2 regions of the Leptolyngbya sp. GGD genome follow, and region 2 is predicted to be linked to the other one. Evidence: riboswitches for the same ligand, from Rfam matches in the RefSeq annotation. Region 2 holds a riboswitch; the other holds the start of a gene.
What was found. Region 2 has a riboswitch for cyclic di-AMP ahead of OU814_RS03040 (universal stress protein). Riboswitches for the same ligand answer to the same signal wherever they lie in the genome.
Positions count from the first base shown of each region.

Region 1: another riboswitch for cyclic di-AMP. It lies ahead of ntrB (nitrate ABC transporter permease); the one in region 2 lies ahead of OU814_RS03040 (universal stress protein).

Region 1 covers NZ_JAPQKE010000003.1:684,770-688,099, reverse strand. Annotated here, with positions in the region: gene OU814_RS18230 (hemerythrin domain-containing protein) at 1-8, shown strand, start outside; gene OU814_RS18225 (glycerate kinase) at 116-1,003, shown strand; cyclic di-AMP (ydaO/yuaA leader) riboswitch at 1,097-1,256, shown strand; gene ntrB (nitrate ABC transporter permease) at 1,274-2,122, shown strand; gene OU814_RS18215 (ABC transporter substrate-binding protein) at 2,328-3,330, shown strand, end outside.
Region 2 covers NZ_JAPQKE010000001.1:639,979-643,308, forward strand. Annotated here, with positions in the region: gene OU814_RS03035 (cation:proton antiporter) at 1-1,081, opposite strand, end outside; gene OU814_RS03040 (universal stress protein) at 1,196-1,819, opposite strand; cyclic di-AMP (ydaO/yuaA leader) riboswitch at 1,936-2,060, opposite strand; gene OU814_RS03045 (hypothetical protein) at 2,404-2,718, opposite strand; gene OU814_RS03050 (DMT family transporter) at 2,945-3,330, opposite strand, start outside.

The DNA.
Region 1 (3,330 bases), on a different contig from region 2:
CTAAATAATCGCTGCACGAGCTAGGGTTTGATTTCAGGGGTTATAGACCGGGGGATAGATTCTCCCGGTTTTTTTGATTCAATAATAGAATTGCGACGGATAAAGACTTGATTCTATGGATATTGATTATGAGTCTGAAAGGAATCGATCCGAGTTTCTTAAAATCCACGAAGCTGCGATCGTAGAACTCTGCAACGAACTCGAAATTGTGCGAGACCCTGACACCATTGAGAAGGTCTGGCTACCTTTAGCCTTCCAGATTGCACATTGGCGCAACGCTCAATCTCGTGTTCTCATTCAGGCTTTTCTAGGTGGGCAAGGAACTGGAAAAACCACCTTAACTAAAGTCCTTGCGCTGCTTCTCAACAAGCTCGGCTACTCGACTGTGAGTTGGTCACTTGATGATTTGTATTTGCCGTATGTCGATCGAGTTCGGTTGCGAACTCGTGATCCGCGAATGATTCGTCGAGGACCACCTGGAACGCATGATGTGCAATTAGGCATTGAGGTTTTACAGCAGTTTCAGCGGGGAGAGTTTCCGATCGCACTGCCCAGATTTGATAAATCGGCTCATGGAGGCGAAGGCGATCGCAGTGAGCCAGAACTCATTACACAGGCAGATATTATTCTCTTTGAGGGATGGTTTGTGGGAGTACGCCCGATTGTTTCTGAGTTCGAGATTGTTGCAGATCAGCAATTCGCACAAGCCATGAATCAGCAATTACAGAGCTATGTACCGTTGTGGGAATTACTCGATCGCTTCGTGATTCTCTATGTTCCAGAGTATCAACTGAGCAAACAATGGCGGAAAGAAGCTGAGCATAAAATGATTGCTCAAGGTAAAGCTGGAATGAGTGATGCTGAAATCGATGAATTTGTCGAGTACTTTTGGCAAGCCTTACACCCTGAATTATTCATTCCGCCCCTGCTAAAGCAGGCAGATTTAGTTCTAGAGATCGGAGACGGGCATAGTGTTCGATCGATAAACTATCCAATCGATTGAGAATTTTTATGCATTCTGTTGTGAGAGGATCATGAAATACTTCTAAAGAAAGATTGTTCATTTTGATACTTCGATGGTAAAGTATCTCCTATTCGAGTCGGTCAGCTTAATTCAGAGAGTAATCTCTGAAGCGGAGGAACCAGTTTATTCGGGGCTTACTGTTGTGAGCTTAGTTATTTCTAAGTAACCCAATGGGGGGCATCTCGCAGCCCTCGCCCGTCAGCTAACTTCGTCAGCATTCGAGAGTTTGGCTCTGGAGAATCTAAACTTATGATCCTGCAAATCAATTTGGCAGCAATGTTTGCTGTTGTTTCTCAAGCGATGGGGCGGCGGGTTCGTCCAGTTATTAGTCGCGATCGTGTCTTTTTACCGATTCTGGGCTTTTTGGGTGTGATTGTGCTGTGGTGGGCGATCGCACTTGCCAAACCTGAATTGATTCCAACGCCTCCTGAAGCATTGGTTGCGAATTTGGATTACATTCTGCATCCGTTTTATCGTCGAGGTCCCGGAGATTTGGGATTAGGATGGCTCTTACTTGCGAGTTTGCGACGAGTATTGATTGGATTTACCTTGGGGGCATTGGTTGCGATTCCAGTCGGCTTTTTGATTGGCATGTCTGAAAAAGCCATGATGGCGCTTAATCCAGTCATTCAGATTTTTAAGCCTGTTTCACCGCTGGCGTGGTTACCGATCGCGCTTTCTATTTTCAATCTGGCTGATCCTTCAGCAATTTTCGTGATCTTCATTACTTCACTTTGGGCAACGATTATCAACACTGCGTTGGGCGTATCGAGTGTCCCAAAAGATTATATTGATGTGTCGCGAGTGTTGGAAATGCCGCAGTGGCGGCGGATTCTGAAGATTGTGCTCCCTGCTAGCTTGCCGTACATTTTTACAGGTTTGAGAATTAGCCTGGGAATTGCTTGGCTGGTGATTGTGGCAGTCGAAATGCTAACTGGCGGAGTGGGAATCGGATTCTTTGTGTGGGATGAATGGAGTCGATTGAATCTTAGCTCTGTGTTTTTAGCCGTGTTTGTCATTGGCTTAACAGGATTGCTATTAGATTTTGGATTAGCCCAGCTTGAAGCTCTAGTAACACATCGTCGGCGATCGGTTTAGCTTCGAGAAACCCTCTAGAGAATTGCGTGCTATCAGGAACGATTGATAGCAATTTGTAGGCTTAGCAGATCTTGAAAATTTAGAGGTTTCAAAACTTAAAGTCCCTGATTCTAGGAGCTTTAGACGCTAAAGCCGAAGTTACTGTAGCACCCTTAAACCGAACCCGACATTCAACTGAACATCCTCCGAATGCAGAGAGTAGAGCATGAGAAATTGGACAAGACGAGCATTTTTAATCGGCGCGGGAACCTCGACTGTGGCAGCTTCACTGCCTTCATGTGCGATCAATGCCAGTCGTGCACCCCAAGGACTCTCTGAGGCTGCAATGTCAGTTACTCCTGTGATTCAATCGAGCGAGTTAGAGAAACCGAATTTGACGATCGGCTATGTTCCGGTCAATGACTGTGCGCCATTTGCGATCGCTTGGGAAAAAGGTTTTTTTCGCAAATATGGCTTGAATGTACAATTGAGCCGTGAAGCCAGTTGGGCGACCTCACGAGATGGCTTAATCTTCGGTCGCTTAGATGCGGCTCCCGTCGTTGCCGGAGCAGTTACAAATGCGCGAGTTGGAGCAGAAGGCGCGCGCCATGCTCCGATGTGTGCTGGCATGACCATTCATCATCACGGAAATGCGATGACGATGAATCGCGCAATGTGGGAGTCAGGATTGCGTCCTTGGTCAGCATACAACGGCAACTTAGACACATTTGGGCAAGACTTTCGACAGTACTTTGATAACTTACCTTCAGAGCAACGAGTCTGGGCAGTCGTCCTCAGTTCTTCAATCTACGAGTACTTTGTGCGCTACGTTGCTGCAGCAGCAGGAGTCAATCCACTCAAAGAGTTTCGAGTGATTATTGTGCCCCCGCCCCAGATGGTGACGAATGTGCGGATTGGCGCAATGCAAGGTTACATGGTCGCTGAACCCTGGAATACACGGGCAATTTCAGGGAATGAAGGCATCGGGTTTACTTTTGCTCAAGGACGAGAGATCTGGAATGGACATCCCGATCGCTTACTTGCGGTCATGCAATCTTTTATTGATGAGAATCCCAAAACTTATCGGGCATTACTCAAAGCGATGATCGAAGCCTGTCGCTACTGTGATCAAAATCGAGAAGAAGTCGCTCAGATTATTTCAGCGCGATCGTATACCGGAGCAAATGTGAAATTTACTCGACCAGCGATCGTCGGAGACTACAACTACG
Region 2 (3,330 bases):
TCGACAACGAGCCTTTAATATTGCCCAAAAACAGCACGTGTTGCCACTTGATCGGAATGGGTCGATCAAACACTCCTACCAATGCGAGTAGGGGATACACTGCCAACATCCGCCCAATCTGATATGCCAACACAGCCAGCAAGACCGCAGGCAAAATTCGCCCCAACGTATCTAATCGCAGTTCTAATCCGATCAGCAGAAAAATAAACGTATTGACTCCGAAGCCTGCATACTCCCAAAAGCTCAGAACCGTGATTCGACTCGATGCCGAAACCTTCCGCGATCGCTCCAAGTTTCCCAACATCAAACCCGCAATCACGACTGCTACCACACCCGAAACATGCAGAAATTGACCTAATTGAAATGCACTCAGCGCGATCGCCACAGTCAACAAAATACTGCTGAGTGGATCATCTTCGGATTGCAAATACAATTCCACTCCCAAATACCCCAGAACCAAGCCAACCGCGAGTCCGCCAACAATCACGACCACCAACTCGCGAATCCCATCAGTCAGCGCAATGCTACCAGTCGAATTAAATTTCAAAACCAAACTGAACAGCACCAGCGCAATGCCGTCATTAAATAGGCTTTCTCCTTCGACGATCGTGATCAGTTTGGAGGGAACTTCCACCTCTTTAAACACGGCAATCACCGACACTGTGTCCGTAATCGCCAAAATCACTCCAACCAACAGCGCTGGAATCCACTCCAATGCCAAGCCAAATTTTAGTCCGATCGCTGTGATTCCAACCGCGATCAACACGCCTGGACCTGCGAGCAGCAAAATCGGCTTCAGCGTACTTCTTAACCGACTAATATCAGTATTAATCGCTGCCTCAAACAGCAAAATGGGCAGAAACAAATTAATAATCAGCGCTGAATCTAATCCAACTTTTCGAGGCAGAAATTCCGCGATCGCGACTCCTGCTAGCACCAATCCCGTCACATAAGGCACTCTTAACCGTCGCGACAGCAATGCCACAATCGTCGCCACCAACAGCAAAATAATCAGTACCGTCACTAACTGCGCGAACTGACCCTGATCACCCACCGCGATCGCTAATATTTTTCCTGTCATAAGTTCTGAGCTTCTACCCCAACGCCACTAAAAACCATACCTTTCGTTGGGGAACTAAGCTTACTTTTTGAACCAGGCGATCGTCTAAATCTCCGCGATCGCCGATGGTTCACCCTAATCTTCCAACACAGACGGAATTCCCAACACTGGACAGGGGAACTGCACCCCCAATTGCCTCACCAGCGGATGGTCGCCTGTATCACATCCCAAAATCAACAGCGAAGCCTTCTCAGCCTCGACAACTTCCTTCAACTCTTTTGCAACACGCCCAAACCGCAAATGCGTCTTCAGGGAACCGCGCCATTCTTCCGCCATACAGCGCGCATTCCATAAGATGCGATCGGCTTGCTCAAACAGTTCCGCCATCCCAAACTGCGGACTTGCCATCGTTTCTAATTCCGCGATCGCAGTTCGGCTGGTCTGCCACTCATTTCCCGCTTCTTTTTTCGAGCGTTTCGAGGTGCTATTAAAAACCGGAATCCGGTTCATCACGCCATCATCAATCACATACACGACTTGAACCGTCACCTGTTTACCCGTTGCCAAGCGTGTTTGGTGAGCAATCCATAATGTCAGATCCAGCGCCGTCTGACTACTCGGCGAATGAGAATAACCAACGACCAGATTGATTTCTGGCTCCTCGGCATGGCTTGCACCTGCCATCAGCAGCATCTTCTGAACCAAATCAGTCCGTCCAAGCGTGCCTTGGAGCCGTACGAGCATCGAATGAATATTCACGAGTTTGAAACCTCTCCTAACTACACAGGGCTGAGAGGTGGGTGAGGGATTTTTGACGATCGCAGATAGACGATCGAAATTCAGGACACCATAATCGCAGAGAACTGCGTTCTGGAGAATCCTCCCAATGCTGACGGAGTTAGCTGACGGGCTAAGACTGGAAGGTGTCTTTCTCAAACGGGTGTTTGAGATTCGCCCCAAAAATTGGTTCCTCCGTTTTGAATTCAAGCACCCTAAAAAGGGCTTAGATTCAAATTAAGCGACCCACAGATTGACTTCCCTAAAGTGTTGACAAAAGCACCCACAACAAAAAACCAGGTACTCTGGTTTGATCTTGCTGTTGGCTAATTTAATACGGACATGCGAGAAAGAACTGCTACTTATAAGACAAAACGAGGGACGTAAGCGAGTCGGCCTCGGTAGCAGAATCATTGCCATTATAACAACTGGTACTGGAGCGTACCATTTTCCTCACATATTGTATTGTTCTTGACAGCAAATTTCTTCCATTTCCACCTTTAGTATTTTCTAAATGCAGCCGCTTTGTCTTCTCTCACGAGATACAGATTGGTTGCAAATGTCACTCAGTTGTTCGAGAAATTAGAACAGGGAAAATCTTCGGGTGGCGTTAAGGATTGGATTTTCGGTACCGTTAACATTTTTTGATAGAGTCTTGCGGCACGGCTAGAACGCTTAAATTTATCCAGAAGTTCTAAGTAAGCGAAGGGGAGAACGATGACCCAAAATAGACACGCGATCGCAATCACTAAGCCTGATATCCGTTGCTCTTTCTTGGTTAAATCATCTTGATCATGACGGAAAAATTCGAGCCAGCTAATGAAGAGAACTGGCATCACGGCTACGTAAAATAATCCCGAAACCACTAACAAAACTTGCATAAACAACTCTTTCCTCAAACATTGACGTTGCTAGGAATTGAAATCGTAGCGACCCCGTGTTAGTCCCGTAGCTTTCCTCCTCTAGAGATACTATGCAGTTCTGAATATCTGCGTTAGCAAAATCACTGAATGTTGTTCTATAGATTTATGAAAGACATTGTTACACGGCATCGTATCACGTTGTAAATGTTACCCAGCATCACCTGTTACCTACCAGTGATTAAAATCATTGACGCTGAAACAATAAACCCACTCCCAACAGCGCAATCAGGACACCCATGACAGATCGTATGCTAACGCGATCGCCCAAAATCCGAGTTAAGGGTATGACAAATAAGGGACTGGTACTACTCAAGGCTTGTGCGATTCCGGTTGCAGCGAATTTCAGAGACGTTTGCTGAAGTAAAATTCCTAAATAAGTACTCACGAATCCCGTTGTTGCAATCACGACAAACAATCGACGATTTTGTACGGGTTTAACCAGTTCAACCGATTGGCGTTGCAGCAAGATCCAGATGAGCAGTGCGATCGTACCGCCTAAAAGCCGAATTAATGTACTCCAGAGTGAGTCAATTTCAGAACTGACCAGTGCGGCTCTTGACATAACGGCAC